4 regions of the Streptomyces sp. NPDC093225 genome follow, and region 1 is predicted to be linked to each of the others. Evidence: riboswitches for the same ligand, from Rfam matches in the RefSeq annotation. Region 1 holds a riboswitch; each other region holds the start of a gene.
What was found. Region 1 has a riboswitch for cobalamin ahead of ACIQCH_RS27710 (cobalamin biosynthesis protein). Riboswitches for the same ligand answer to the same signal wherever they lie in the genome.

Region 1 (6,958 bases):
GGGCGGCCCGGACGGCGAGCGGCACCAGGGGGCCGGGGGTGCCGCGGGCGGCGGCCAGGGCGCGCAGGGTGACGTGCCAGTCGAGCACCGGGGAATCGAGGACGAGGCCGGCGATGCGGTCGCGCAGCGCGGAGCGCGAGGCGGCGTGCAGCGCCATGGAAGCGCCGGTGGACCAGCCGTACAGGACGACCCGCTCGGCGCCGAAGCGCACGGCGTAGCGGATGGCGGCGTCCAGGTCGCGCCACTCGGACTCGCCGAGGTGGCCCAGGCCGTCCGGGGAGGCCGGGGCACCGAGGTCGTTGCGGTAGGCGAGGTCGAGCACGGGCACGAGCTGGCCGTGCAGGAAGGGGATGAGGTTCATGGGGTGCTCGCGGGTGGTGCCGAGCCCGTGCACCGTGATGACCCAGGTGCGGCGGGGGCCGGGCACGAACCACGCGGGCAGGGCGCCGAGCTCGCCGGGTACGTCGACGTCGGCGTACCCGAGCCCGAGGGCGCTGCCCGGGTCGCCACGGTGGAGCGAGGGGGTGAAGCGGACGCGGGTGCCCGGGACCAGCTCGCCGTGGGTGACCCGGTCGAGGCGGCGCACGACGGTGTCGGGGTCGTGGGGCACGCCGTCGAGGACCGGGCCGACGACCGCGTGGACGCCGGGGGCGTCCAGCCCGTACGTGCCGGGGCGCAGCGCGGCCAGGCTGCGGGTCAGCGCGACGCGCCCGTCCACGGCGGAGTGGACGCTGAGCGGGACGGGGTCGGGCAGGGGCCGGCCGGGGGCGGGCCTGAGCACGGCGTCGCCGGCGTAGCGGCCGGCGGCGACCGCGGCCGCGCCGGCGCCCACGAGGGCGGTGACGGCAGCTGCCGTCGCTGTCACGGTGCGCACCGCTCCAGTCTCGGAGGCGGGGGGCCCGACGGCCAGCGGAGGGACGTCCGCGGAGTGATGTGGATCTCATCCTGGGGGTCTCGGTGACTCTCCGTGTCCGGGAGACTTGTCTTGTTCACCTACCCCTGACGTGCATTTTTGCGGACATGAGTGCCAGAATCCGGACAAAATAGGGCGGTATCTGGCCCTCCGGTACACCGATCCGCCCGACCCAGTTCATCTTCCGTTCACTCAGGTTGCCTACGGTCGAACGAGCCACTGACCTCAAACAGAAGCCTGGGTAAATGGAGCACATAACGCTTCTCCTCGGGATCGTGATCGTTACCGCCCTCGTGTTCGACTTCACGAACGGTTTCCACGACACCGCCAACGCGATGGCGACCACCATCTCGACTGGCGCTCTCAAGCCCAAGACGGCGGTGGCCATGTCCGCCGTGCTCAACCTCGTCGGCGCGTTCATGTCCGTTGAGGTCGCCAAGACGATCTCCAAGGGCCTGGTCAACGAGGACGGCATCCAGCCCGAAGTGATCTTCGCCGCGCTCGTCGGCGCGATCCTCTGGAACCTCGTGACCTGGCTGGTGGGCCTCCCCTCCAGCTCCTCGCACGCCCTCATGGGCGGCCTCGTCGGTGCCGCGGTCGCCTCCGCCGGCCTCGGCGCCGTCAACGGCGGCACCCTGGTCACCAAGGTCCTGATCCCGGCCGTCGCCGCCCCGCTCGTCGCGGGCGTCGCCTCGATGGTCGCGACCCGCGCCACGTACAAGTTCGGCAGCAAGGTCGACGACAAGACCTCCGCCAAGGGCTACCGGGCCGGCCAGATCGCCTCCGCGGGCCTGGTCTCCCTCGCCCACGGCACCAACGACGCCCAGAAGACGATGGGCATCATCACCCTGGCCCTGGTCGCCGGCGGCGCCATCGCCCCCGGCTCGAACCCGCCGGTCTGGGTCATCGTCTCCGCCGGCCTGGCGATCGCGCTCGGCACCTACCTCGGCGGCTGGCGCATCATCCGCACCATGGGCTCGGGCCTGACCGACCTCCAGCCGCAGCAGGGCTTCGCCGCCCAGACCTCGGCCGCGAGCGTCATCCTGTCCTCGGCCAACCTCGGCTTCTCGCTCTCCACCACCCACGCGTGCTCCGGTGCCGTCATGGGCGCCGGCCTCGGCCGCAAGGGCGGCGTGGTCCGCTGGTCCACCGCGACCCGCATGTTCATCGCCTGGGGCCTGACCCTGCCGGCCGCCGCCCTCGTCGGCGCGGGCGCCGAGTGGGTCATGCGCATCGGCACCGTCGGCGTCGTCGCCGTCGCCCTCTTCCTGGTCGGGTCCTGCCTGGCCATCTGGCTGATCTCGCGCCGCCAGGTCGTCGACCACCACAACGTCACCGACCTCGACGCCGAGGAGCCGGGCGTGATCACCACCGCCATCGCGGCCGTCACCCCGCCGCCGGCCGGCACCACCGCCGCCGTCACGGACGAGGACCTCAAGGCCACCATCCCGGCCCCCACCCAGCCCGAGGCCCCCCAGGCCCCGGCCGCGGTCTGACCCGCCGCACCACAGAGGACTAGAGGACTTTCGGTATGGACATCGACTGGGCAGCTCTCGGCTCCGTCTTCGGCGTCAGCCTCGGCGCGACCGTCGCCCTGGTGAGCCTGTTCACCCTCGGCATCGTCGGCCTCTCGAAGCACGAGGCCGCGGTCCAGCAGGGCGGCGCGGCCCACCTCGCCCGCTCGGGCGCGTACGCCGCCTTCGCCGCCTGCGCGGCGGCCGTGGCGTACGGGATCTACCTCATCGTCACCTGACGACCGGCGACGACGTGCTCCCCCGCGGGTTCTCCCGCGGGGGAGTTTTCGCATGCCCGCACGTCCGGCCGGGGTCCCGCGGCGGGCTCCCGGCCGGGGCTTCCGCGCGCCCCCGCGTGCACCTCACCGCAGGTCAACGGCGAGTTGACGGGCTATCGCGGTGCGTGGTGGACTGCCCGAGCCATCACGGCGGCAGGAGAGGAAGTCCGGTGCGAATCCGGCGCGGTCCCGCCACTGTCACCGGGGAGTTCGTACGGCCGGACCGTACGCGCGCCCCGGGAGCCAGGAACTCTCACCGCCGGTTACGTCGAACCAGGGCGCGGACCCTGAGTGAGGACATACCTGCCATGCGTGCCGATCGCGTGTTCGCGTACGGCGCGGCGGTGGGCCTGATCGGCGACCGGATCCTCGGCGATCCGCGCCGCGGGCATCCCGTCGCGGCCTTCGGACGGGCCGCGGCCGCCGTGGAGCGCGCCCTGTGGCGCGACCACCGGGGCCGCGGAGCCGTGCACACCCTCGTCTGCGCCGGTGGCGCCGCCGCGCTCGGCGTGCTCGCCGCCCGTGCCGTGCGCGCCCGCCCGGCCCCCGCCCGGATCGCCCTGACCGCCGCCGCCACCTGGGCCGTCGTGGGCGGCACCTCCCTGGCCCGCGAGGCCCGCGCCATCGGCGGGGCACTGGCCGCCGGGGACGCCGACGTCGCCCGGGAGCGCCTCCCCCACCTGTGCGGGCGCGACCCGCAGCACCTGGACGAGCAGCAGATCGCCCGGGCCGTCGTGGAGTCGGTCGCCGAGAACACCTCCGACGCCGTGGTCGGCGCCCTGGTCTGGGGCGCCGTGGCCGGCGTACCCGGGCTGGTCGCCTTCCGGGCCGTGAACACCCTCGACGCGATGGTCGGCCACAAGTCCCCCCGCTACCTGCGCTACGGCTGGGCCTCGGCCCGCCTCGACGACCTCGCGGGCTGGCCCGGCGCCCGCCTGACGGCCGCCGCGGCCGTGCTGGCGGGCCCGGACCGTCGGGGGGCGGTCCGGGCCTGGCGGCAGGACGCCGCGAAGCATCCGAGCCCCAACGCCGGACCCGTCGAGTCCGCCTTCGCCGGCGCGCTGGGCGTCCGCATGGGCGGCACCCTCTCCTACGCCGGCCGGACCGAGCACCGCGCCGTGCTCAACGGCGACGCCCGCCCGGTCTCCGTGCCCGACATCGAGCGGGCCGTCCGGCTGTCCCGGCAGGTCACCTGGCTCGCGCTGGGCGCCTGCGTGGCGGCCCGGGCGCTGGCCGCGCGGAGCCCGGGACGCCGGGCCGGCGGACGCCGGGGCTCCGGGCGTCCGGCCCCGGTACCCCGGCCCCTCGTACGTTCGGTCACGACACGGAAGGCGGCGCGCGGATGAGCGGCGGCGCACGGCTCGGCGGCGGACTGCTGGTCGCCGGCACCACCTCGGACGCCGGGAAGAGCGTGGTCACGGCGGGCATCTGCCGCTGGCTGGCCCGCAAGGGCGTCAAGGTCGCGCCCTTCAAGGCGCAGAACATGTCCCTCAACTCCTTCGTCACCCGCGAGGGCGCCGAGATCGGCCGTGCCCAGGCCATGCAGGCCCAGGCGGCCCGCGTCGAGCCCACCGCGCTGATGAACCCGGTGCTCCTCAAGCCGGGCGGCGACCGCAGCAGCCAGGTCGTGCTGCTGGGCAGGCCGGTGGGCGAGATGAGCGCCCGCGGCTACCACGGCGGCCGCCAGGAACAGCTGCTCGGCGTGGTGACGGACTGCCTGGCCCAGCTGCGGGGCATGTACGACGCCGTGATCTGCGAAGGGGCCGGCAGTCCGGCCGAGATCAACCTGCGGCGCACCGACATCGTCAACATGGGCATCGCGCGCGCCGCCCGCTTCCCCGTCGTCGTGGTCGGCGACATCGACCGGGGCGGGGTCTTCGCCTCGTTCTTCGGCACCACCGCCCTGCTGAGCGCGGCCGACCAGGAGCTGGTGGCCGGCTACCTGGTCAACAAGTTCCGCGGCGACGTCTCCCTGCTGGAGCCCGGCCTGGAGATGCTGCGCGGGCTCACCGGCCGGTCGACGTACGGCGTACTGCCCTTCCAGCACGGTCTGGGCATCGACGAGGAGGACGGCCTGCGGGTCTCGCTGCGCGGCGCGGTGCGCGAGTCGGTGGTGGCCCCGCCGGTGGGCGAGGACGTGCTGCGGGTCGCGGTGTGCGCGGTGCCGCTGATGTCGAACTTCACCGACGTCGACGCGCTGGCCGCCGAGCCGGGCGTGGTCGTGCGGTTCGTGGACCGGCCGGAGGAGCTGGCGGACGCCGACCTGGCCGTCGTACCGGGCACCCGCGGCACGGTGAAGGCCCTGGCCTGGCTGCGCGAGCGCGGGCTGGCCGACGCCCTGGTGCGGCGGGCCGCCGAGGGGCGGCCGGTGCTGGGCATCTGCGGCGGGTTCCAGGCGCTGGGCGAGCACATCGAGGACGAGGTCGAGTCGAAGGCCGGCGCGGTCGACGGTCTCGGCCTGCTGCCCGTACGGATCCGCTTCGAACGGGAGAAGACCCTGGCCCGGCCTTCGGGCACGGCCCTCGGCGAGCCGGTCGAGGGGTACGAGATCCACCACGGCGTGGCGGACGTGCGCGGCGGCGAGCCCTTCCTGGACGGCTGCCGGGTGGGCTCGGTGTGGGGCACTCACTGGCACGGCTCGCTGGAGTCCGACGGCTTCCGACGGGCGTTCCTGCGCGAGGTCGCGGCCGCCGCGGGCCGCCGGTTCGTACCGGCGCCGGACACGTCCTTCGGGGCCCTGCGCGAGGAGCAGCTGGACCTGCTGGGCGACCTGATCGAGGAACACGCCGACACCGCCGCGCTGCTGCGGCTCATCGAGGCCGGCGCTCCGGCCGGCCTCCCGTTCATCGCTCCGGGGGCGCCCGCATGACCGTCCAGACCACGCAGTACCCCTTCACGGCCGTCGTCGGGATGGACGACCTGCGGCTCGCCCTGCTGTTGAACGCGGTGAGCCCGGCGGTGGGCGGCGTGCTCGTCCGCGGCGAGAAGGGCACGGCCAAGTCGACCGCGGTGCGCGCCCTGTCGGCCCTGCTGCCGCCGGTGCCGGTGGTCGCGGGCTGCCGGTTCAGCTGCGATCCCGGGCAGCCCGACCCGGGCTGCCCGGACGGGCCGCACGAGGACGACGCGGCCGCCGCGGGGGCGGACCGGGCGGCGCGGATGGTGGAGCTGCCGGTCGGCGCCTCCGAGGACCGGCTGGTGGGCGCGCTGGACATCGAACGGGCGCTGGCCGAGGGCGTGAAGGCCTTCGAGCCGGGCCTGCTGGCCGACGCGCACCGCGGCATCCTGTACGTCGACGAGGTCAACCTCCTGCACGACCACCTGATCGACCTCCTGCTGGACGCGGCCGCGATGGGCGCGTCGTACGTGGAGCGCGAGGGCGTGTCGGTGCGGCACGCGGCCCGGTTCCTGCTCGTGGGCACCATGAACCCCGAGGAGGGCGAGCTGCGGCCGCAGCTGCTGGACCGGTTCGGGCTGACCGTCGAGGTCGCGGCCTCGCGCGAACCCGGGCAGCGGGTCGAGGTGGTCCGGCGCCGGCTCGCGTACGACGCCGACCCGGCGGCCTTCGCGGCCCGATGGTCGGGGGCGGAGGCCGAACTGCGCGACCGGGTGGTCGCGGCCCGTGCGCTGGTGCCCTCGGTGGCGCTGGGCGACGGGGTGCTGCTCCAGATCGCCGCCGTGTGCGCCGGCTTCGAGGTGGACGGCATGCGCGCCGACATCGTGATGGCGCGCACGGCCGTGGCCCTCGCCGCGTGGGCCGGGCGGACGACGGTGCGCAAGGAGGACGTCCGGCAGGCGGCGCTGCTGGCCCTGCCGCACCGGCGGCGGCGCAACCCCTTCGACGCGCCGGGTCTGGACGAGGAGAAGCTCGACCGGATCCTGGACGGCTTCCCGGACGACGAGCCGGAACCGGAGCCCGAACCCGATCCGGAGCCGCAGGGTCCGGGTGACGGCGGCGACGGCTCGGACGGGCCTGACGGCGGGGACGGCCCGGACGGGCCCGACGACGGCGGGGTGCCGCCGCAGGGCCAGGGCCCCGCGGACGACCGCGCCGCCGAGCCGCCCGCGCCCGAGCCCGGCCCCGAGCCCGCGCCCGAGCCCGAGCCCGCCGCGGCCCCGGCGGCCGAGGCGCCGGAGCAGGCCGCCGTACGGGCCGGGGAGCCCTTCCGCGCCCGCACGCTGAGCGTGCCCGGCCTGGGCGAGGGCGCGGCGGGCCGGCGCTCGCGGGCCCGCACCGCGCACGGCCGCACCACCGG
Region 2 (6,958 bases), on a different contig from region 1:
AGCACCGGTTCGGACCGGAGGAGCGGTCGCTGCTGACCGCGACCGGGGGGTTGGTGGGGCAGGCGTTGGTGCGCGCCCGCGCTCTGGACGCGGGCCACGAACTCGCCAGCATGCTCCAGCGCAGTCTGCTGCCCCGTAAGCTCCCGGAGCTGCCGGGCGGGGTCGCGGTCGCCCGCTACCTCCCCGCGACGGCGGGACTCGAGGTGGGCGGTGACTGGTACGACGTCATCCCGCTCGGTGACGGTCACGTGGCGTTCGTCATCGGGGACGTACAGGGGCACAGTGCGGCGGCGGCCACCATCATGGGCCAGATACGTACGGCAGTCAGGGCCTACGCGGTGGAGGGCCACCCGGCCGACGTGGTGGTGGCGCGGGCCAACCGGCTGCTCGTCGGCATGGAGACCGATCTGTTCGCCACCTGCGGGTACGTGGACCTGGACATGGAGGAGGGCCTCGCCAAGGTCGTACGGGCGGGCCATCCGCCACCGGTGCTGCGTCATCCCGACGGCGTCACCGAGGAGTTGACGGTCGAGGGCGGGCCTCCCCTGGGAGTGCTCGCGGACGCCGAATTCCCCATGACGGAGGCGGGGTTGGTCCCCGGAACCCTGCTCGTCCTGCTGACGGACGGATTGGTCGAGTCCGCCAGGCTGCCTCTGGAGGAGGGGATGCGGCGGGTGCGCGACGTGCTCGCCTCGGCCAACCCGGTCGATGTGGGAGGGGTCGCCGACGACCTGGTCGTCACCGTGGGCCGTCGCCATGACGACGTGGCGTTGCTGCTGCTGCGCTACGACGGCACACGGGACCGGCCGATGCGGAGCCACTGGACGGTGTGGCGGCTGCCCGACGCGGTCATGCACGCGCGCCGCTTCACCGCGCGCACCCTGCGGTCCTGGGGAGTGGCGGAGGAACTCGACGTAGCCCTGCTGGTGGTGTCCGAGTTGGTCACCAACGCCGTCGCGCACACACAGGGCGCGGTGGGGATGGATCTGACCCTGTCGGCGGACCGGCTGCGGATCGCCGTGAACGACGCGTCGCCGCGCAGCCCCGTCAAACCGGTGTCGGTGAGCTGGGAAGCGACCGGCGGTCGAGGTCTGCTCATCGTCGAGGCGACGACGATGGCCTGGGGCTCGGTGCCGCTCAGCGGAGGCAAGCAGGTGTGGGCCGAGATCCCCTGGCACCCGGCGAGCGCCTGACGTACGGGGAGCCGGCCGAAGCGCAGCGCCGCGGCAACTCGCGCATTCAGGGGCGAGTTGGTTGAATCCGTGGTGCCGCTGGATGACCCGGGCTCTCGACCGGGGCCCCTCACCGCAACCGAGCTGCCGCACGCGCGTGGGGGCCGAGCGGGCTCAGCCGCCGCTGACGAGCTCCCGGGCCCGGGCCACGACCTCGGGCGTCGCCGTGGCCAGGGAGCCGCTGTCGTACGGCGGCCGGGGGTCGTACTCGGTGAGGAGCTGAATGGCCCGGGCGGTGAGTTCGTCGCTCAGCGACGCGCACAGCCCCAGGGCCAGGTCGACACCGGCGGAGATCCCGGCCGAGGTGATGATCTTGTCGTGCCGGACGACGCGTTCCGCGGTGTAGGTGGCGCCGAACGCCTCCAGTTCGTCGATCGCCAACCAGTGGGTGGTCGCGGTCTGCCCCTTGAGCAGTCCCGCTGCCCCGAGGATGAGGGCCCCGGTACAGACCGAGGTGGTGTAGCGGGTCGTCTCGTGGATCCGGCGCACCCAGTCGATGAACTCCGTGTCGTTCAGCATCAGTCGCGCCCCCTCACCGCCCGGGACGAGCAGCACGTCGCAGGATTCGACCTCCGTGTACCGGGTGGGCACGTCCACCCGCATGGAGCCCAGCACGTCGGGGATCCGCCCCGGTTCGGGCGCGACGAAGCGCACCCGGGCGCCGGGGACGTTCGCCAGGAGCTCGTACGGGCCGACGGCGTCGAGCGGCTCGAAGAGCCTGAAGAGCGGGATCACGATGTCCATGCCGGGGACCCTATGCGGGCCTCTGCGTTGCCCGAGGAGGCATCTGCGGACACGCCCACGCATGCGCGGCAGGTTCACGAGAACGGGTGCCGGGTGTTCCTCCTCGGTGTCCCCGGACGATGACGGCGGCGACCGCTCGGGTCGGGCTCACCAGTGGCGATCAACAGCCGTGGCTGATTCGCTGGAAGTGGTGGTGGGCCTCCGTACCAAAGTCCTCTCGGATTCCCTGAACGCCGACTCATCGGAAGGATGGGCGGACGATGGCAGCACCTCAATGGCGGATTCTGGTCGATCACATCCAGAACGTTCCCGAGGGCGTGTACGAGACGAACGTGCCGGGGACCGGTTACGACAACCGGACACAGTTCGGAAGGCAGTTCGGCGAGGACGGCGAGCCGTGGTGCGTCATGTTCAACTGGGACATGTACGCCGACGTCGGCCTGGACCACATCGTTCCCAAGGTCAACAACGTCTCCGTCTTCACCGAATGGGCCAGGACGCGCGATCAGTGGTCCGACTACCCCTCCATCGGGGCGTGGACGAACCTGTCCCACGGCGGCCACACCGAGGTCGTGGTCGGTTTCGACGAGACGCACGTCTACACCAAGGGCGGCAACACCGTTCCCGAGAACGCCGAAGACGCCGGTCAGGGCTTCGGCGTCTACTCGCACAGTACGGAGCGGCGCAGCATGAAGGTCGTAGGGTACTTCGCGCCGGAGTTCGAGGACGGCTGTCCGCCCACCGCCGACCCCGACGATCCCCGGGGCGGTACGGCCGTCGCCTCATGGAGCTGGGCCGGTCCGGTACTGCCGAGTTCGGACATCGCGGTAGCGGCTTCGGAGGTCGTGTTCGGCGCGCGGAACACCTCGGTGAGAATCGTCCAGGGCGCGCTCGCCAAGGAAGTCGGGCTTGACTACGCCGCGGCACCAGGCACGTTCGGGCCGCGTACGAAAGCGGCGGTGGCCGCCTTCCAGCGCAAGCTCGGCTTGACCGACGGCGACGCGGACGGCGTGTTCGGGCGCTTCTCGCTCACCGAACTGGGCCGTCGGCAGGGGTTCACGGTCCGTGGGCTGAGCTTCTTCGACCGGCCTCTCCCGCCGGACGGCGAGGTCGCAGGGTACTCCGCCATCCCCCTGTCGAGCGTCAAGTTCGATCACGTGCAGGACGGAAGCACCACGGCGGCGGCCAAGGAGGCCTGCCGCGTCCTCCGCGTACCCGAGACCCATTGGGTGCCGGGCATCCTGGTCGCCGCCCGGCGCGAGTCGTCGTACCGGTTCAACGCGGTGAACGACTGGGACAGCAACGCCACCGGGCCCAAGCAGAGCGACGGCCGTCCGCGCAACTGCTCCCGCGGAGTCATGCAGGTCATCCCGCCGACGTTCGCCTCGTACCACCAGCCGGGTACCTCGAAGGTCATTTACGACGGCGTGGCCAACATCTGCGCAGCCATGAACTATGTGATGGCTCGATACGGCGTGTACCGCGACGGGACGAACCTCGCCGGCCGCGTCTGCCAGTTCGACCCCAACCGCGGGCCGTGCGGATACTGATCACGGTCGCCGAAGGGACGCCCATCATGTCCAAGGTCGTACATCTGTCGGAGCTGCACCCGGGTGCGCAGAACGCCAGCGTCCTGGTGGTCCAAGAGGCCCTGGCCCAGGCGGTGGGGCTCGACTTCAGCTCGGGCCCGGGTGTCTACGGTGAACGCACCAGAGAGGCCTACGCCAAGTGGCAGCGGTACCTCGGTTTCTCCGGCGCGGACGCCGACGGCCTCCCGGGAATGGAGTCGCTCAAGAAGCTCGGTGCCCGCTTCGGGTTCGAAGTCCGGGGCGAAGGGGGGTCGGGAAGGGTGCCCTCCCCGGTGCCCGGGCATCGCGTCACCTACCGTTACGGCATCCAGAATCCGCGGTACCGTGCCGGCTACCACACCGGGGACGACTATGCCTCGGCGCAAGGAACTTCGGTGGTCGCCGTCCGCGACGGCTCCATCCAGTGGTCCGACGACAACGGCGGTGCCTACGGCCGCTGGGTCGGCCTCCAGGCCGACAACGGCCGGGTGTACGTCTATTGCCACCTCTCGAAACGGGGCGTCGTCACCGGCCAGCAGGTCAGGGCGGGCCAACAGCTGGGCAAGGTCGGAGCGACCGGCAACGTCACCGGCCCGCACCTCCACTTCGAGGACCACCCGCCGGGCGCCTTCGTCTATGCCCATACCCGCAAGCCGGCGTGGTGAGGCGGCCGGAGCCACCGGACGGGCCAGGGCTCCGGTGATGGCCCGGCCCGGTCGGCGATCCGAGCGAGGAGGGCGGGCGTCATCTCGTATGTGCGTCCGAACGGTGGACGGCGGGCGTCGCTCAGCGGGCACTCGGCCTAGGCATGGCCCATGCAGCTGGTTCGCCCCGTCCTCCGGGCGGGATGCGTCGTAAGAGGGAACCCGGTGGGAGTCCGGGACTGCCCCGCAGGGGTGAGCGGGAACAACCGCCGTCATGCGCGGCCCGGCAAGTGCCTCGTCGCCGGGATCGTCAACGGCCGGAACATCTGGGTCAACGACCTGGAGCTCGGAGATCGCCGAGGGCGGCATGGCCCTGGCGATGCTGGGTGTCTGTGGCCCCGGCTTCGGCCTCACCCTGGGCTGTACCTCCCTCTTTGCCTCCGCCCTCATCACCGGCGGGGTCGGGCCGTGGACGCCCTACCAGACGGCCGCGCCGTCGCCAACCTCGTCTGCATCCGCCTCGCCTCACCGTCTTCCGCCGCGCCGCCCGCAGTCGGGGTTCATGCCGATCCCCTCCCGGTGGTCGTGCGCCACCCCGAGGTCCGTGCCCTTCCCGCCCGCCGCTCCGTACTGGCCGAGCTCCTGGCCCGCCGTCGGGCCGCCATCGACCCAATCGCCGGGAAGGGGTGCATGCTGGGCACCAACAGGTATCGAGTTCCTGTCGGGAGGTCGAAAGAGTGAACGACGGCAAGGGGAGACGGCGCCTGGCCAGCCGCGCCTCGGCTGGCAAGAGGGCCGCGGCGCACCGGTCGGCCGCTGCGCGCAGGCGGCTCGGCCGGAGCGCCGGCGAGTTCCCCCTCGACCGAATGACCACGCGCGATCGGCTCGCCTGGCTGAACTCCGCCGGCTCCAGGATCGGCACCACCCTGGACCTGGAGCGCACCGCCCAGGAACTGGCCGAGTTCACCGTGCCCAGCTTCGCCGACGGGGCCGCTGTCGACATCTTGGAGAGCGTCCTGCGGGGCGACGAGGGCTCACGGTGGACGGGTACGGGCGTCCCGCTCATGCGGGCCACGGCGCTGTGCGCCATCGAGGAGCTGTCGTCCCTGGAGCCCACTCCGGTGGGCGAGACCTTCGTCCGCACGGAGCAGACGCACGAGACGCTGCTCCATCGGTACTGTCTGCGGCAGGGCAAGCCCGTGATGGTGAGCCGGATGCGGAACGACGACTTCATCAACGTCGCGCCGACGGAGAGCGCCGCGGCGAAGATGCGCGCCGCCGGAGTGCACAGCTATCTCGCGGTGCCTCTGATCGCCCGCGGGCTGCTGCTCGGCAGCGCGGACTTCGTACGCGGCCCCGGAACACCACCGTTCTCCTCCACCGACCTCGCACTGGCGGAACAACTGGCCTCCCAGGCCGCCGTCTACGTCGACAACGCCCGGCTGTACGGGCGCGAGCGCGAGCACGTCGTCTCGTTGCAACGCACTCTGCTGCCGCGCGCGACGCCGGTGACGCCGGGGCTGCGCGTCCAGGCCGAGTACGCGCCCTCGACGGCCCACCACGGCGTGGGCGGGGACTGGTACGACGTCATGGCCCTGCCCGGCGGACGTACGGCCCTCATGGTGGGCGACGTCATGGGCCACGGGCTGCCCGCGGCCGCGACCATGGGGCGTCTGCGGGCGGTGGCCCGCACCCTGATGACCCTGGACATGGCTCCGGAGCGCGTCCTGGCCCGGCTCGACCTCGCCACGCGTGACCTGGAGGACGAGCAGGTCGCCACATTCCTTTGCGCCGTCTTCGACCCGGCCGACTCCACCTACACGCTGGCCAGCGCCGGGCACCTGCCACCACTGCTCGTCGACGGGCGGGGCTCCGCCGATTTCGTGGACCTGCCCATCGGCGCGCCGCTCGGCGCCGGAATGATTCCGTACGACCCGATCCGCCTGAAAGTCCACGCAGGAGGCAATCTGGTCATGTACACGGACGGGCTCGTGAAGTCCCGGCACGCGGACCTGGACCACCAGTTGGAACGCCTGCGCTCGGCGGCGCGCGGTCTGGCACCCGAGGTCTTGGAAGGCGGCGCCCTGGTCGAATGCGCCCCTGCCGACACCGATCGTTTCGACGAGGCCGTGCTCCTCGTCGCGACGATCGCCCCGGCCGCCCCCGCCGGCCTCCGCGAGTGGCAGCTGCCGCAGGAAGGGCGTGCGGCGTCCGTCGCCCGGGGCCTGGTCACGGAGCAGCTCGCCGCGTGGGATCTGACGGAGCTCGCCGACGTCTGCGAGCTCGTCGTCTCCGAACTCGTCGGCAACGCCCTGCGCTACGGCAACGGCCCGGGCCGGCTCCGGCTGCTGCGCGGTGAGCGACTGGTCGTGGAGGTCTCGGACACGGGCCCGGACCTGCCCCAGATCCAGCACGCGGATCTCAGCGACGAGGGCGGCCGGGGCCTCCAGCTCATCAATATGCTGTGCCGCCGATGGGGCTCATGCCGCACCGTGGGCGGCAAGGTGGTCTGGGCGGAGCAGAACCTGCCCTCCTGAGCACCGCCGGAGCCGCTGGACGGCAGGGACGCAGGACCGCAGGGACCGCACGAGCGCACGAGGAACAAGCCGTCGGCATCGCCCGTGCCGGAGCGTCGTCGTGCCACATGCGCCATCTCAGCGGCCGGCGGCAGCACAGCCGGGTTCCGGGTTCCGGAACCATGACCACGGCGATGAACACGGTGGTCCGCCGATGTCACCGGACCGCAGCGCGATGCCGTGCGAGGCCGTGG
Region 3 (6,958 bases), on a different contig from region 1:
CCAGGGTGCGGCCCGGGCCCCCCGGGCGGTGCCCGAGGCCCCGCCCGGACTGCCGGGCATGCCGCCGCTGCTCGATCCGCGGGACGTGTACGCGGCCGACCGCCCGAACCGGCTCTCCCCGGTGGTCCGGAACTTCCCCTCCCGGGTCTACGTACCGAACACCACCTCCAACACGGTGTCCGTGATCGACCCGGCCACCTACGAGGTGATCGACACGATCCCGGTCGGCGTCCAGCCCCAGCACGTCGTGCCGTCCTGGGACATGAAGACCCTGTGGGTGAACAACAACCGCGGCCACACCCTGACCCCCATCGACCCCGCCACCGGCAAGGCCGGCACGCCGGTCGACGTGCACGACCCGTACAACCTGTACTTCACGCCCGACGGGAAGTACGCCGTCGTCATGGCCTCCATGGACCGCGAACTCGTCTTCCGCGACCCGCACACCATGGCCGTGGCCAAGACCGTCCCCGTCGACTGCTACGGCGTCAACCACGCGGACTTCTCCGCCGACGGCCGCTACTTCGTCGTGTCCTGCGAGTTCTCCGGGGAACTCCTCAAGGTCGACACCGCGAAGATGGAGGTGCTCGCCAAGCAGCGGCTCCCCTTCGAGGGCGCGATGCCGCAGGACGTGAAGATCTCCCCGGACGGCCGGACCTTCTACATCGCGGACATGATGGCGCACGGCATGTGGGTGCTGGACGGCGAGAAGTTCACCGAGCCGAAGCTCCTGCCCACCGGGAAGGGCTGCCACGGCCTGTACGTGAGCCGCGACTCGAAGGAGATGTACGTCTCCAACCGCGGCGAGGGCACCATCTCGATCTTCGACTTCACGCAGAACAGGCTGACGAAGAAGTGGCACCTGCCCGACGGCGGCAGCCCCGACATGGGCGGCGTCTCCGCCGACGGCACGGTGCTGTGGCTGTCCGGCCGCTACAACGGAGAGGTGTACGCCGTCGACACCCGGACCGGCAAGCAGCTGGCCCGCATCCCGGTCGGCGGCGGACCGCACGGCCTGGCCGTCTACCCGCAGCCGGGCCGATACTCCCTCGGCCACACCGGCATCTTCCGGTAGGAGCGTCCCCTGGGTGCCGCGCCCCGGCGGGGGGTCGCTAACCTTGCCCGGTCAGCAAGCACCAACAAAGGGGTGGATCCCAGTGGCGGACATCGACAGCGCACGCGAGACCTTCGGCCGGTTCGACGTGGACGGCGACGGCTACGTGACTCCGGAGGAGTTCAAGCACGCCATGGCCGAGATGGGCGACCCCTTCGTGACCGGCCCGGTCGCCGAGGCCGTCATCGCCTCCAAGGACGCCAACCACGACGGCAAGATGAGCTTCGACGAGTTCTGGGCCGCCCTGAACAAGTAGTCGGGAGCCACCCCGGCCACCGGGTGAGGAGCCGCTACGGCCGCTCCTCACCCGGCGCGCTCATGTCCGAGACCTCCGGCAGCGCCTCCGCGAGCCACCGCAGCCAGAACGTCTCCAGCTCGATCCCGCTGCGCAGCACCAGCCGCCGCAGCCGGTCCTCGTCCGCCGCGCGCCGCCCGGGCGGGAAGTCCCGCGCCTCGATGGCCTCGTACACCGCCAGCTGCCGGCGGTGCAGCTCCTCGTGCCGGCGCAGCTCGGCCGCCAGGCCGGCCACCCCCACCACGCCCGCCGCCCGCAGCCGCAGCAGCAGCGGGTCCCGGATCGGCTTGGGGTCCTGGCTCTCGCCGACCCACCGGACCAGCTCCTCGCGCCCGGCCGGCAGCACCTCGAACTCCTTCTTCTGCCCGCGCGCCGGGACCTCGGTCGGCAGCGCCCGGATCAGCCCCGCCTCCTCCAGCTTCCCCAGTTCGCGGTAGATCTGCTGGTGCGTGGCCGACCAGAAGTAGCCGATCGACCTGTCGAACCGCCGGGTCAGCGCCAGCCCGGAGGACGGCTTCTCCAGCAGTGCGGTGAGGATCGCGTGCGGCAGTGACATGCGGCCATCCTAGGAGCGCGGTGCCCGCCGGCCGTCAGCGGTTCGCCGCCGACCAGGCCGCCAGGGCCTCCGGGGTGCGCGGGCCCGGGACGTCGGGGGCCAGCAGGCCCCGCTCGCGCAGCACCGCCGTGACCGCCGTCGGCCAGGGCAGCCGCAGGCCCGCCCGGGCCAGCAGGTCGGGGTCGGCCAGCAGCTCGGGCGCCGGTCCGGTGCGCACTCCCTCCGGCACCAGCACCGCCGCGTCGTCCGCCCAGCGCAGGGCCAGATCCACGTCGTGCGTGGCCATCACCACCGTCGTGCCCAGTTCCCGCAGCCCGGCCAGCGCCGCCAGCAGCCGCTCCTGGCCCTGCGGGTCGAGGCCCGCCGTCGGCTCGTCCAGGATGAGCAGCCGGGGCCGCATGGCCACCGCCCCCGCGATCGCCGCCCGCTTGCGCTGCCCGTACGAGAGCAGGTGCGTGGGGCGGTCCCGCAGGGCCGTGATGTCGAGGGCGGCCAGGGCCTCGGCCACCCGGGCCCGCACCTCGGGCTCCGGAAGCCCGAGGTTCAGCGGCCCGAACGACACGTCCTGGCCCACCGACGCCGCGAACAGCTGGTCGTCGGGGTCCTGGGTGACCAACTGCACGGAGGTGCGCAGCCGGGTCAGGCCGGCCCGGTCGTACCGCACCCGCTCGCCGTCCAGCCGCAGCTCGCCCGAGCCGACCCGCAGCCCGCCGCTCAGCAGCCGCATCAGCGTGGTCTTGCCGGCCCCGTTGCGGCCGAGCAGCGCCATCGTGCGCCCCCGCGGCACCGCGAAGTCGAGCCCCGCCAGGACCGCCGGCCCGTCCTCGTACGCGTACCCCGCGCCCACCAGCTGCACGAGCGGCGCCCCCGCAGGCTCCGTCGACCCTGTCGACTCCGTCGACCCGTTCGGCCTCACAGGCCCAGTCCTCTCAGTCCGTACGTCGCCGCGGCGACCGCGGCCAGCAGGGCGCCGGCGGCGCCCAGGAAGCGCCACGACACCGACGCCTCGGGGACCAGGACGCGCAGCGTCCCGTCGTACCCGCGTCCGGCCAGCCCCGACTGGAGCCGGGCGGCCCGGTCGAAGGCGCGGACGAACGCCGTGGCGGCCAGCCCGGCCAGCGAACGCCAGGCCGCCGCCCGGCTGGTGTGCCCCAGCCGGGCGGCCTGCGCCTGCCGGATCCGGGCCACCGCGTCCAGCAGCAGGAAGCCGATCCGGTACATGGCGAGCGCCACGTCCACCACCGGTGCCGGCACCCCCGCCCGCACCAGGCGGGGCAGCAGGTCCGAGACCGGGGTGGTGAACGCGAACAGCAGCACCCCGAGGGACGCGGCGGAGGTGCGCAGCAGCAGGTCCGCGGCCTGGCCCGGGCCGCCCGGGGCCGGCGAGACCCAGCCGTCCGGGCCGCCGAGCCGGACCAGCAGCGGCAGCGCGCCGGTCACGCAGAAGCCGAGCGGCACCCGGAAGGCCCGCCACAGCTGCCGGGGCGCCACCCCGGCCGGCCCGAGCAGCACCCCGAGCGCGGCGGCCGCCACCAGCGGCCCGCCCGGCCAGGGCGGCAGGCAGACCGCGGCGACCGTCAGCCCGAGCCCGAGCACGGCCTTCTCGGCCGGGTGGCGGTGGCGCCAGCGGCTGCCGTGGGCCGCCGCGTCGATGGGCAGCACCGGCTACGACTCCCCGCGGGGCGCGTCGTCACCGGCAACGGCGGGCCCGGCCGCCCCCGGTACCTCCGGCGCGGCGGTCGTGCCCGGCCCCTCCGGGGCGGCGGCCGCAGCCGGCGCCGCCCCGCGGTGCGCCGCGGTCTTCGCCTCGGCCTCGTCCAGCGCGGTGGCCGCGGCCACCACCGCCGCCCGGGACCACGCCCGGCCTTCCCGGAGGCCCTCCTCCCGGCCCTGCCGGCGGCCCCGGCGCACCCCGAAGTAGTACGCCAGGACGCCCGCGCCCAGGGCCGCCTGGAGGGCGAACAGCGCGGACTCGATCTCGCCGGACGGCGGTTCGTACAGCGGCGCGAACCACGGCTCGTAGTCCGGCTTCAGCTCGGTGATCGCCGCCTCGGCCTGCGCGTCCGCGCCCGCGAACGGCTCCTCCTTGCCCTCGCCCAGCCCCAGCGCGAGCGGCAGTACCGCCAGCGCGGCGACCAGGACGAGGAGCAGCGTGTTGATCTTCGCGTTACGGCTCATCGCGCGGCCGCCCCTTCGCCCTCGGCCCGCACGGCCGTGCCGGGGAGCACCCCGAGCCGCGTCAGGTCGCCCTTGCTGGACTGCGCCAGCAGCCTCATGACCAGCACGGTCAGCAGGCCCTCGCTCACCGCGAGCGGCACCTGGGTGACGGCGAAGATGCCGCCGAACTTCGCGAGCGCGCCCGCGAACCCGGACGACGGGTCCGGGAAGGCCAGCGCCAGCTGCACGCTGGTGACGCAGTACGTGCTGAGGTCGGCGACGAAGGCGCCGACGAACACCGCGACCATCAGCGGCACGTCGAACCGGCGCAGCAGCCGGTACGCCGCGTAGCCCGCCCACGGCCCCGCGATCGCCATCGAGAAGACGTTCGCGCCCAGCGTCGTCAGGCCGCCGTGGGCCAGCAGCAGGGCCTGGAAGAGCAGGGTGATGGTGCCCAGGACCGCCATGATGGGCGGCCGGAACAGGATCGCGCCCAGGCCCGTACCCGTGGGGTGCGAGCAACTGCCCGTCACCGAGGGGATCTTCAGGGCGGACAGGACGAAGGTGAACGCTCCGGACGCACCGAGCAGCAGGGTGCTCTCGGGGTTCTCCTTCACCTCGCGGGTCAGGGCGCGGACGCCGTGCGCGACGAAGGGGGCGGACGCCACGCCCCAGGCGGCGGCGTGCAACGGGGGCAGGAAGCCCTCGGCTATGTGCATGTGTGGGGAGACCTCTCCAGCACCTCGTGGATGGACAACGCACCCCGGTCGGTCTCCTGGCTCACGGGTGCTGATGCCCGGACCCCGCCTTCCCGGGCCGGCGCGGTGGTCAACCGCGGCAGCCCAGTGGCTTCCGCGAGGAGTGGAGCCGGACTTCCCGATCACAGTGGCGAGGGCCGCACCGGTTTCGCACCGGTTTCCCGTACACCAAGGCCCATTGACCCTAATCGCCCGCGCGCGGGACCGACAACCCGCCCTCGGGCTCGGCGGGTCCGGCCGGCAGGCGGGGGAACGCGAGGGGGCCGGGACGCGGATCGCGTCCCGGCCCCCGTGTCGCGGGCGACGGCGTCAGCAGACGTTCGCGTGCTGCACGTCGAGCACGAAGCGCTCGGGGTGGTGCAGCTTCTTGGTCGTGTACTTCGGGTAGGTGTTGAAGGCGGTTCCGAAGGTGACCACACCCTCGAAGTCGCCGGTCAGGGCGATGCCCTTGAGCTTGGGCAGGGTGAGCCGCTTCAGCTTCGGGCCCTTGTAGACGTTGCGGCCGGCCGAGTCGTGGGCGGCGGCGGGCGTCAGCTTGATCTCCAGGAAGTACCGGCCGGGCAGCGGCACCTTCCGGCCCGAGCCGTCGTAGCGCAGTACGGGGACCCGCTTGACGGAGGTGGTGGGCATCGTGCCCTGGACGTCGATGACGAGCCGGTCGTACGTGCAGTGCGCGCCGGTACGGGCGTTGACCACCAGCGGGGTGGCGAAGCCCGGCGTGACGGCGGCCGGCTGCCCGGCGGCCCGGACCGGCGCCGCGGAGGCGGTGACGGGCACGGCGAGGCCGGCCCCGATGGCGAGGGCGGCGCCCGTGGCCGTGGCCACGAGACGGCGGTGGCGGATGTTCGGCATTGCGTCCCCCGGTTCTCCAGGTAGTGGGGACAGTGGTGTCACCCGGAAGGACGCTCCCCATCGCATCCACGGTTGCACGGCCCCGCGGCCTTGCGCGACCCGTGCCCGGACCGGCCGGTACGCCGAGCGGCCCGGCTCCCCGAAGGGGGCCGGGCCGCTCGGGGACTGCCGATCGACGGATCAGTCGAGCTGCGTGATGCCGGGCAGCTCGCCCATGGTCGCGGCGGTCACCGCGGACAGCGCCGTCGGGTAGATCCGGACGTCGCTCACCGAGCCGTTCGCGTACTCGCCGTACACGCCCTTCCACACCTTGCGGCCGATCTGCACACCGCCGGTCGCGTTCCAGGAGGCACCCGTGTACGCCCGGCTCGCCTCCAGCTTGCCGTCGACGTACAGCAGCATCTGGCTGGTGGCCGTGTCGTACACGCCGACGAGGTGGGTCCACCGGCCCGCCACCGCCGGGGCGTACGCCGCGGACCAGGTCGAGCTCGCGGTGTCGCCGTGGCGCGTGCCGAAGGCCCAGCCCTTGGCGCCCGAGGAGTAGTACAACTGGAACGCGCTCGCGTTCCCCTCGGTGTCCTGCTGGGAGACGAAGGTGGAGTTGGCGGCCGTCGAGCCGAGCTTGACCCAGGCCGAGACGGAGAAGCTGCCGGTGGTGTCCACCGCCGGGCCCGTGGTGGCCGCGTACCCGGTGGTGGCGCCGAGCTGGAGCACCTTGCCGCGGGTGGCGTCCGCGGCCCAGGTGTACGCGCCGTTCAGGGTCGCGGTCAGGGTGCCGGGGGAGTCCGCGGCGGAGGTGCCGGCGCCCTCGTTGAGCCGCCAGCCGTGGGTGGCCGTGCTGCCGACCACGCCCAGCGACACCGGTGCGTCGAAGGTGGCGGAGGTGCCCTGCGCCGCGGTGCCCGGGAACTCCAGGAGCTGGCTGGCGGTGTCGACGGCGTACATCTCGGGGTTGCCGTCGGGGCCGCCGGTCGTGCTGTTCAGGTCACCCGGGGACATGACCGCCGGGTAGTCGGCCGCGGGCAGGACCGGGGTCAGCGGGGCGGGCGGGTTGGTGTTCCAGCCCGCCGTGGCGCCGACCGTCCAGCTCTGGTTCGGGCCGCCGTTGCAGGTGTAGAGGAACGGCGCGGTGCCGGGCTCCTGCTTGCCGTTCGGGTCGTCCAGGCACAGGCCGGAGTTCGGGTTCATCAGGCTGCCCGAGGCGCCGAGGACCCACTTCTGGGCCG
Region 4 (6,958 bases), on a different contig from region 1:
GGGTTGTGCACCTAGTTGCATAATGGGTTACCGGCCGGTACAACGGGGTGTACGACACCGCGCGAGGAGGCGCCCCCATGACCCCGTACCCGCACCTGCTGAGCCCGCTGGACCTCGGCTTCACCACGCTGCCGAACCGCGTGATCATGGGCTCGATGCACACCGGGCTCGAGGAGACCGAGCGCGGCTTCGAGCGGCTGGCCGCCTTCTACGCCGAACGCGCCCGCGGCGGCGTCGGCCTCATCGTCACGGGTGGCATCGCCCCCAACGACCGCGGTCGCCCCTTCCCGGGCGGGGCGCGCCTCACCACCGAGGAGGAGGCCGCCGAGCACCGGGTCATCACCGATGCCGTGCACGCCGAGGGCGGCCGGATCGCGATGCAGATCCTCCACTTCGGCCGGTACGCCTACCACCCCGACCTGGTCGCCCCGAGCGCCGTCCAGGCCCCCATCAGCCCCTTCGTGCCGAACGAGCTGAGCGACGCCGAGGTCGAGGAGACGGTCGAGGACTTCGTCCGCGCCGCCCGCCTGGCGAAGTCCGCCGGCTACGACGGCGTCGAGATCATGGGCTCCGAGGGCTACCTGATCAACGAGTTCACCGCCGAGCACACCAACAAGCGCGAGGACCGCTGGGGCGGCTCGTACGAGAACCGGGTCCGCTTCCCCCTGGAGATCGTCCGCCGCACCCGCGAGGCCGTCGGCCCGGACTTCATCCTCGTCTACCGCCTGTCCATGCTCGACCTCGTCCCCGGCGGCTCCACGCTGGAGGAGGTCGTGCGGCTGGCCAAGGAGATCGAGGCCGCCGGCGCCACCATCATCAACACCGGCATCGGCTGGCACGAGGCCCGCATCCCCACCATCGCCACCTCCGTCCCGCGCGGCGCGTTCACCTGGGTCACGCAGAAGCTGATGGGCGCGGTGAGCATCCCCCTGGTCACCAGCAACCGCATCAACACCCCCGAGAAGGCCGAGGAGATCCTCGCCGAGGGCCGTGCGGACCTGGTCTCCCTGGCCCGCCCGTTCCTCGCCGACGCCGACTTCGTCGCCAAGGCCGCGGCCGCCCGGCCCGAGACCATCAACACCTGCATCGGCTGCAACCAGGCCTGCCTCGACCACACCTTCAGCGGCAAGATCACCTCCTGCCTGGTCAACCCGCGCGCCTGCCACGAGACCGAGCTCGTCCTCGGCCCCACCCGCACCGCCAAGCGCGTCGCGGTCGTCGGCGCCGGCCCGGCCGGCCTCGCCTGCGCCGTCTCCGCCGCCGAGCGCGGCCACTCCGTCACCCTCTACGAGGCCTCCGGCCACATCGGCGGCCAGCTCGACATCGCCCGCCGCATCCCCGGCAAGGAGGAGTTCGACGAGACCGTCCGGTACTTCGCCACCCAGCTCGAACTCCACGGCATCGACGTCCGCCTGAACACCTTCGCCGACGCCGCCGCGCTGGCCGCCGAGGGCTACGACGACGTGGTCGTCGCCACCGGCGTCACCCCGCGCACCCCCGACATCGAGGGCGTCGACCACCCCAAGGTCGTCACCTACCTCGACGTCCTGCGCGACGGCGCCCCGGTCGGCGAGCGGGTCGCGGTCGTCGGCGCCGGCGGCATCGGCTTCGACGTGGCCGAGTACCTCACCGACGGCGGCGAGGGCGCCAGCCAGGACCCGGCCGTGTACTTCCGCCACTGGGGCGTCGACACCACCTACGGCGCCCGCGGCGGCCTCGGCACGCCCGAGCGGCCCGTCCCGCCGCGCACCGTGCACCTGCTCCAGCGCAAGACCACCAAGGTCGGCGCCGGCCTGGGCACCACGACCGGCTGGATCCACCGCACCGAGCTCAAGCACCGGGGCGTGACCATGGTCGCCGGCGCGACGTACGAGCGCATCGACGACGAGGGCCTGCACATCACCGTCGACGGCGAGGCCCGCACCGTGCCCGCCGACACCGTCGTCCTGTGCACCGGCCAGGAGCCGCGCCGCGACCTCTACGAGGAGCTCACCGCGGCCGGCGTCCGGGCGCACCTCATCGGCGGTGCCGACGTGGCCGCCGAACTCGACGCCAAGCGCGCCATCCGCCAGGGCACGGAGCTGGCCGCGGGGCTCTGACCCGCACCGGCACGGGTGTTGTGGCGGCCCGCACCGGGCCGCCACAATCGACCCGTGACGCTGACCACGGCCGAGGCCGACAAGATCCTCACCGACAACTTCGCCCCCTGGGTGCTCGCCCTCGGCCTCACCGTCGCCGAGACCGGCGAGCGGCACGCCGTCCTGCGGCTGCCCTGGTCCGACGCCCTCGCCCGGGACGGCGGCGGCCTGTCCGGTCAGGCCATGATGGCCGCGGCGGACACCGCCACCGTCATCGCCGTCTCGGCGGCCCGCGGCGGGTACGGGCCCATGACGACCGTCCAGCAGTCGACCACCTTCCAACGCCCGGTCGTCGGCGCCGACCTGCTGGTCCGGGTGGACATCTCCAAGCTCGGCAAGCGCATGGCGTTCGCCGACATCACCATGACGGCCGAGGGGCAGGAGGAGCCGGCGGCTCGGGCTTCCACGGTGTACGCCCTCCTGGGCTGAGGTCGCCAGGCCGGTCCGCAGCCTCGTGCCGGGCCGGTCCGCTGCGCGGGCCCGGTCCCCACCTCGCGAGAGTGCCGTCCCGTGGTGTGTGGGGGAGGCGCTTGAGCCGGTATGGCAGGCTGGTCCGGAGGCAGGCCCGGGCCTGGGGTGGCCGAAGGCCAGGGGCGCAGCCCCCTTGCCCCAGGGGTGGGCCTGCCGCAGGGCCTGCAGGCCATGCCGGGTCAAGCGCCGAGGGGACCCACACACCACGGGACGGCCGCCACACACCCCACCCCGCCACCGGCCGCCTATACACCAGGGATCGGCGCCGAGACCCACCTGGCGTACACCCCACCCCAACCCAAGGCGTACATCCGGCACGCCCCCGCTGCCACACCCCCAACCCACCCCTCGACAAGCACCCGCAGCCGCCACCGCAGCGAATTCGCTGATCTTTAGGCGTCCTTGAGGCGTGACCGCATACCCTGGCCCCAGCAGCTGGTTCGCCCCGTCCGCCAGACGGGATGCGTCGTAAGAGGGAACCCGGTGGGAATCCGGGACTGCCCCGCAGCGGTGAGCGGGAACGACCGCCGTCATACGCACTGGGTCCGGCAAGGGCCCGGGAAGCGACGGCCAGTAGGTGCCCGCCGGGAGACCGGCAGGCGTGCCCGCGAGTCCGAAGACCTGCCCGTTGCCCGCGCCCGGCCGATGCCGCGCGCGGACGCTCCGGTGACCTCGTGGGTGGGTCGGAGGACAAGAGACGGGCGATCGCCGCCGCGCGCACCCCTGCGCGCCCGCGGCCGGGGGCCCGCTCCCGTCGTCCCTTCGCGCTCCCGTCCGTCACCGGACCCAGGAGACACACTCGCGAAGGAGAGTGCTGTGACCAGCACTGTGTACGGATACCCCCGCCAGGGCCGGGGCCGGGAACTGAAGACGGCGGTCGAGGGCTACTGGAAGGGCCGCACCGACGCCGCGGCCCTGCACGCCACCGCCGCCGAACTGCGCCGCACCGCCTGGCGGGAGCTCGCCGAGGCCGGCCTCGCGGAGCTGCCGACCGGCGACTTCTCGTACTACGACCACGTCCTCGACACCACCGTCATGGTCGGCGCGATCCCCGACCGGCACCGCGCCGCCGTCGAAGCCGACCCGCTGGACGGGTACTTCGCCATGGCCCGCGGCACCGATGACGCGGCACCGCTCGAGATGACGAAGTGGTTCGACACGAACTACCACTACCTGGTGCCCGAACTGGGTCCGGACACCGTGTTCGCCGCGAACTCGGCCAAGCAGACGGCCGAGTTCGCCGAGGCGTTCGGCCTCGGCCACAGCCCGCGGCCCGTGCTGGTCGGCCCCGTCACGTACCTGCTGCTCGCCAAGCCCGCGCCCGGGGTGCCCGCCGACTTCGAGCCCCTCACCCTGCTCGACCGGCTGCTGCCCGTGTACGCCGAGGTGCTCGCCGACCTGAAGGCGGCCGGCGCCACCTGGGTGCAGCTCGACGAGCCCGCCCTCGTCCAGGACCGCACCCCCGCCGACCTGAACGCCGCCGCCCGCGCCTACCGCGAGCTCGGCGCCCTCGCCGACCGGCCGAAGCTGCTCGTCGCCTCCTACTTCGACCGGCTCGGCGAGGCCCTCCCGGTGCTGGCCAAGGCCCCCGTCGAGGGCCTGGCCCTCGACTTCACCGGCCCGGCCGCCGCCAACCTCGCCGATCTGGCCGCCGTCGGCGGCCTGCCCGGCAAGCGCCTGGTCGCCGGCGTGGTCGACGGCCGCAACGTGTGGATCAACGACCACGAGAAGTCCCTCGCCACCCTCGGCACCCTGCTCGGACTCGCCGACCGCGTGGACGTCGCCGCCTCGTGCTCGCTCCTCCACGTGCCGCTGGACGCGGCCGCCGAACGGGACGTCGACCCGCAGATCCGCCGCTGGCTCGCCTTCGCCCGCCAGAAGACCGGCGAGATCGTCACCCTGGCCCGCGGCCTGGCCCGCGGCACCGCCGCCGTCACCGCCGAACTCGCCGCCAACCGGGCCGACCTGGCCTCCCGCGCGACCTCCCCGCTCACGCGCGACCCCGCCGTGCGCGCCCGCGCCGCCGCCGTCACGGACGCCGACGCCCGCCGCACCCAGCCGTACCCCGAACGCGCCGCGGCCCAGCGCGCCCACCTGGGCCTGCCCCCGCTGCCCACCACGACCATCGGGTCGTTCCCGCAGACCACGGCCCTGCGGACGGCCCGCGCCGACCTGCGGTCCGGCCGGATCGGCCAGGACGAGTACGACAAGCGCATCGCCGCCGAGATCGACGAGGTCGTCGCCTTCCAGGAGGACGCCGGACTCGACGTCCTCGTCCACGGCGAGCCCGAACGCAACGACATGGTCCAGTACTTCGCCGAGCAGCTCACCGGCTACCTCGCCACCCGGCACGGCTGGGTCCAGTCGTACGGCACCCGCTACGTCCGCCCGCCGATCCTGGCCGGCGACATCTCCCGCCCGGCCCCGATGACCGTCCGCTGGACGACGTACGCCCGGTCCCGCACCCCCAAGCCCGTCAAGGGCATGCTCACCGGGCCCGTCACCATGCTCGCCTGGTCCTTCGTCCGCGACGACCAGCCGCTCGCCGACACCGCCCGGCAGGTCGCCCTCGCCCTGCGCGACGAGGTCGTCGACCTGGAGGCCGCCGGCACCTCCGTCATCCAGGTCGACGAACCCGCCCTGCGCGAGACCCTCCCGCTGCGCGCCGAGCGCCGCGCCGACTACCTCGCCTGGGCCACCGGGGCCTTCCGCCTCGCCACTTCGGCCGTCCGGCCCGACACCCAGATCCACACCCACATGTGCTACGCGGAGTTCGGCGACGTCCTGCGGGCCATCGACGACCTCGACGCCGACGTGATCAGCCTCGAAGCGGCCCGCTCGCACATGCAGGTGGCCCGCGAACTCGCCGGCGCCGGCTACCCCCGCGAGGCCGGACCGGGCGTCTGGGACATCCACTCCCCGCGCGTCCCCTCGGCCGCGGAGGTCACCGACCTGCTCCGGGCCGGCCTCGCCGCCCTCCCCGCGGACCGGCTGTGGGTCAACCCGGACTGCGGCCTCAAGACCCGCGGCTGGCCCGAGACCCGGGCCTCCCTCCACCACCTGGTGACCGCCGCCCGGACCCTGCGCACCGAACTCTCCTGACCCGTCCGGCCCCTCCGGGCGGCGGCGCACCCCACGCGCCCCGCCCGGAGGGGTCGGCGCGCGCGCCGCGACCGGCCCCCCGCCGGGCCGAGGGGGCCGGGTCAGTCCTCGGCGCGGTCCAGGGCCTCGTCGAGGGCCTGGGCGGCGGTGATGAGGGCCAGGTGGGTGAACGCCTGCGGGAAGTTGCCCAGTTGCTCGCCCCGCGGGCCGATCTCCTCGGCGAACAGGCCGACGTGGTTGGCGTAGGTGAGCATCTTGTCGAACGCGTAGCGGGCCATGCCCAGCCGGCCGGCCCGGGCGAGGGCGCCGACGTAGAGGAAGGTGCACAGTGAGAACGTGCCCTCGTCGCCGCGCAGGCCGTCGGGGGACTCGCGCGGGTCGTAGCGGTGCACGAGGCTGTCGGAGACCAGGTCGGACTCGATCGCGTCCAGGGTCGACAGCCAGCGGCGGTCCTTCGGGGACAGGAACCCGACGGTGGGCAGGAGCAGCAGCGCGGCGTCCAGCACGTCCCCGTCGAGCGCCTGGACGAAGGCCTGCCGGCGGGGGCTGTAGCCGCGCTCGATGATCTGCCGGAACACCGCGTCCCGGGTCGCGGTCCAGCCCGCCACGTCGGCCGGCCGCGCCAGCTCGGTGGCCATCCGGATGCCGCGGTCGAAGGCCGACCAGCACATCAGCCGGCTGTACGTGAAGTCCTTGCGGCCGCCCCGGGTCTCCCAGATGCCCTCGTCGGGGCGGTCCCAGTTGGCGGTCAGCCAGTCGAGCAGCGCGCTGAGGTTCTGCCAGCCGTCGTACCCGGCCGTGTGGGTCACGTCGCGGCCGTGGCTGAGGGCGAAGACGACCTCGCCGTAGATGTCGAGCTGGAGCTGCTCGGCCGCGCCGTTGCCGAGCCGTACCGGTGCCGAGCCGCGGTAGCCCTCCAGGTGGTCGAGCACCGCTTCGTCCAGGTGCGGGTCGCCGTCGACCCGGTACATGATCTGCAGCGGTTCGCCGGTCACCGTCCTGCGGTCCGTCACCCGTCCGCCCAGCCAACGACGGAACGCGTCCGCCTCCTCCTCGAACCCCAGGTCCAGGAGGGCCTTGACCGACAGGGAGCCGTCCCGCACCCAGGTGTAGCGGTAGTCCCAGTTCCGCTCGCCGCCCACCCGCTCGGGCAGGCCCATGGTGACGGCGGCGACCGGGGCGCCCGTGGGGGCGTACGTCATGAGCTTCAGGGTGATGGCCGAGCGGTTCACCATCTGCTGCCAGCG

Region 2: linked by a shared signal. The riboswitch ahead of ACIQCH_RS28505 (ECF transporter S component) and the one ahead of ACIQCH_RS27710 (cobalamin biosynthesis protein) in region 1 are both predicted to bind cobalamin.
Region 3: linked by a shared signal. The riboswitch ahead of ACIQCH_RS23155 (energy-coupling factor ABC transporter permease) and the one ahead of ACIQCH_RS27710 (cobalamin biosynthesis protein) in region 1 are both predicted to bind cobalamin.
Region 4: linked by a shared signal. The riboswitch ahead of metE (5-methyltetrahydropteroyltriglutamate--homocysteine S-methyltransferase) and the one ahead of ACIQCH_RS27710 (cobalamin biosynthesis protein) in region 1 are both predicted to bind cobalamin.

What each region holds. Positions count from the first base shown of each region.
Region 1 is NZ_JBIVNX010000037.1:6,714-13,671, reverse strand. It holds gene ACIQCH_RS27725 (alpha/beta hydrolase) at 1-874, opposite strand, end outside; gene ACIQCH_RS27720 (anion permease) at 1,159-2,409, shown strand; gene ACIQCH_RS27715 (hypothetical protein) at 2,445-2,666, shown strand; cobalamin riboswitch at 2,817-2,979, shown strand; gene ACIQCH_RS27710 (cobalamin biosynthesis protein) at 3,014-4,051, shown strand; gene ACIQCH_RS27705 (cobyric acid synthase) at 4,048-5,574, shown strand; gene ACIQCH_RS27700 (putative cobaltochelatase) at 5,571-6,958, shown strand, end outside.
Region 2 is NZ_JBIVNX010000039.1:23,256-30,213, forward strand. It holds gene ACIQCH_RS28485 (SpoIIE family protein phosphatase) at 1-1,193, shown strand, start outside; gene ACIQCH_RS28490 (DJ-1/PfpI family protein) at 1,347-1,976, opposite strand; gene ACIQCH_RS28495 (peptidoglycan-binding protein) at 2,237-3,526, shown strand; gene ACIQCH_RS28500 (M23 family metallopeptidase) at 3,553-4,209, shown strand; cobalamin riboswitch at 4,400-4,544, shown strand; partial or broken gene ACIQCH_RS28505 (ECF transporter S component) at 4,535-4,672, shown strand; gene ACIQCH_RS28510 (SpoIIE family protein phosphatase) at 5,055-6,725, shown strand.
Region 3 is NZ_JBIVNX010000026.1:42,668-49,625, forward strand. It holds gene ACIQCH_RS23125 (hypothetical protein) at 1-1,075, shown strand, start outside; gene ACIQCH_RS23130 (EF-hand domain-containing protein) at 1,158-1,370, shown strand; gene ACIQCH_RS23135 (PadR family transcriptional regulator) at 1,405-1,965, opposite strand; gene ACIQCH_RS23140 (energy-coupling factor ABC transporter ATP-binding protein) at 2,000-2,821, opposite strand; gene cbiQ (cobalt ECF transporter T component CbiQ) at 2,878-3,627, opposite strand; gene ACIQCH_RS23150 (energy-coupling factor ABC transporter substrate-binding protein) at 3,631-4,143, opposite strand; gene ACIQCH_RS23155 (energy-coupling factor ABC transporter permease) at 4,140-4,841, opposite strand; cobalamin riboswitch at 4,870-5,068, opposite strand; gene ACIQCH_RS23160 (hypothetical protein) at 5,190-5,732, opposite strand; gene ACIQCH_RS23165 (LamG-like jellyroll fold domain-containing protein) at 5,913-6,958, opposite strand, start outside.
Region 4 is NZ_JBIVNX010000007.1:90,268-97,225, reverse strand. It holds gene ACIQCH_RS09455 (FAD-dependent oxidoreductase) at 78-2,099, shown strand; gene ACIQCH_RS09450 (PaaI family thioesterase) at 2,154-2,567, shown strand; cobalamin riboswitch at 3,044-3,239, shown strand; gene metE (5-methyltetrahydropteroyltriglutamate--homocysteine S-methyltransferase) at 3,426-5,711, shown strand; gene ACIQCH_RS09440 (glycoside hydrolase family 15 protein) at 5,813-6,958, opposite strand, start outside.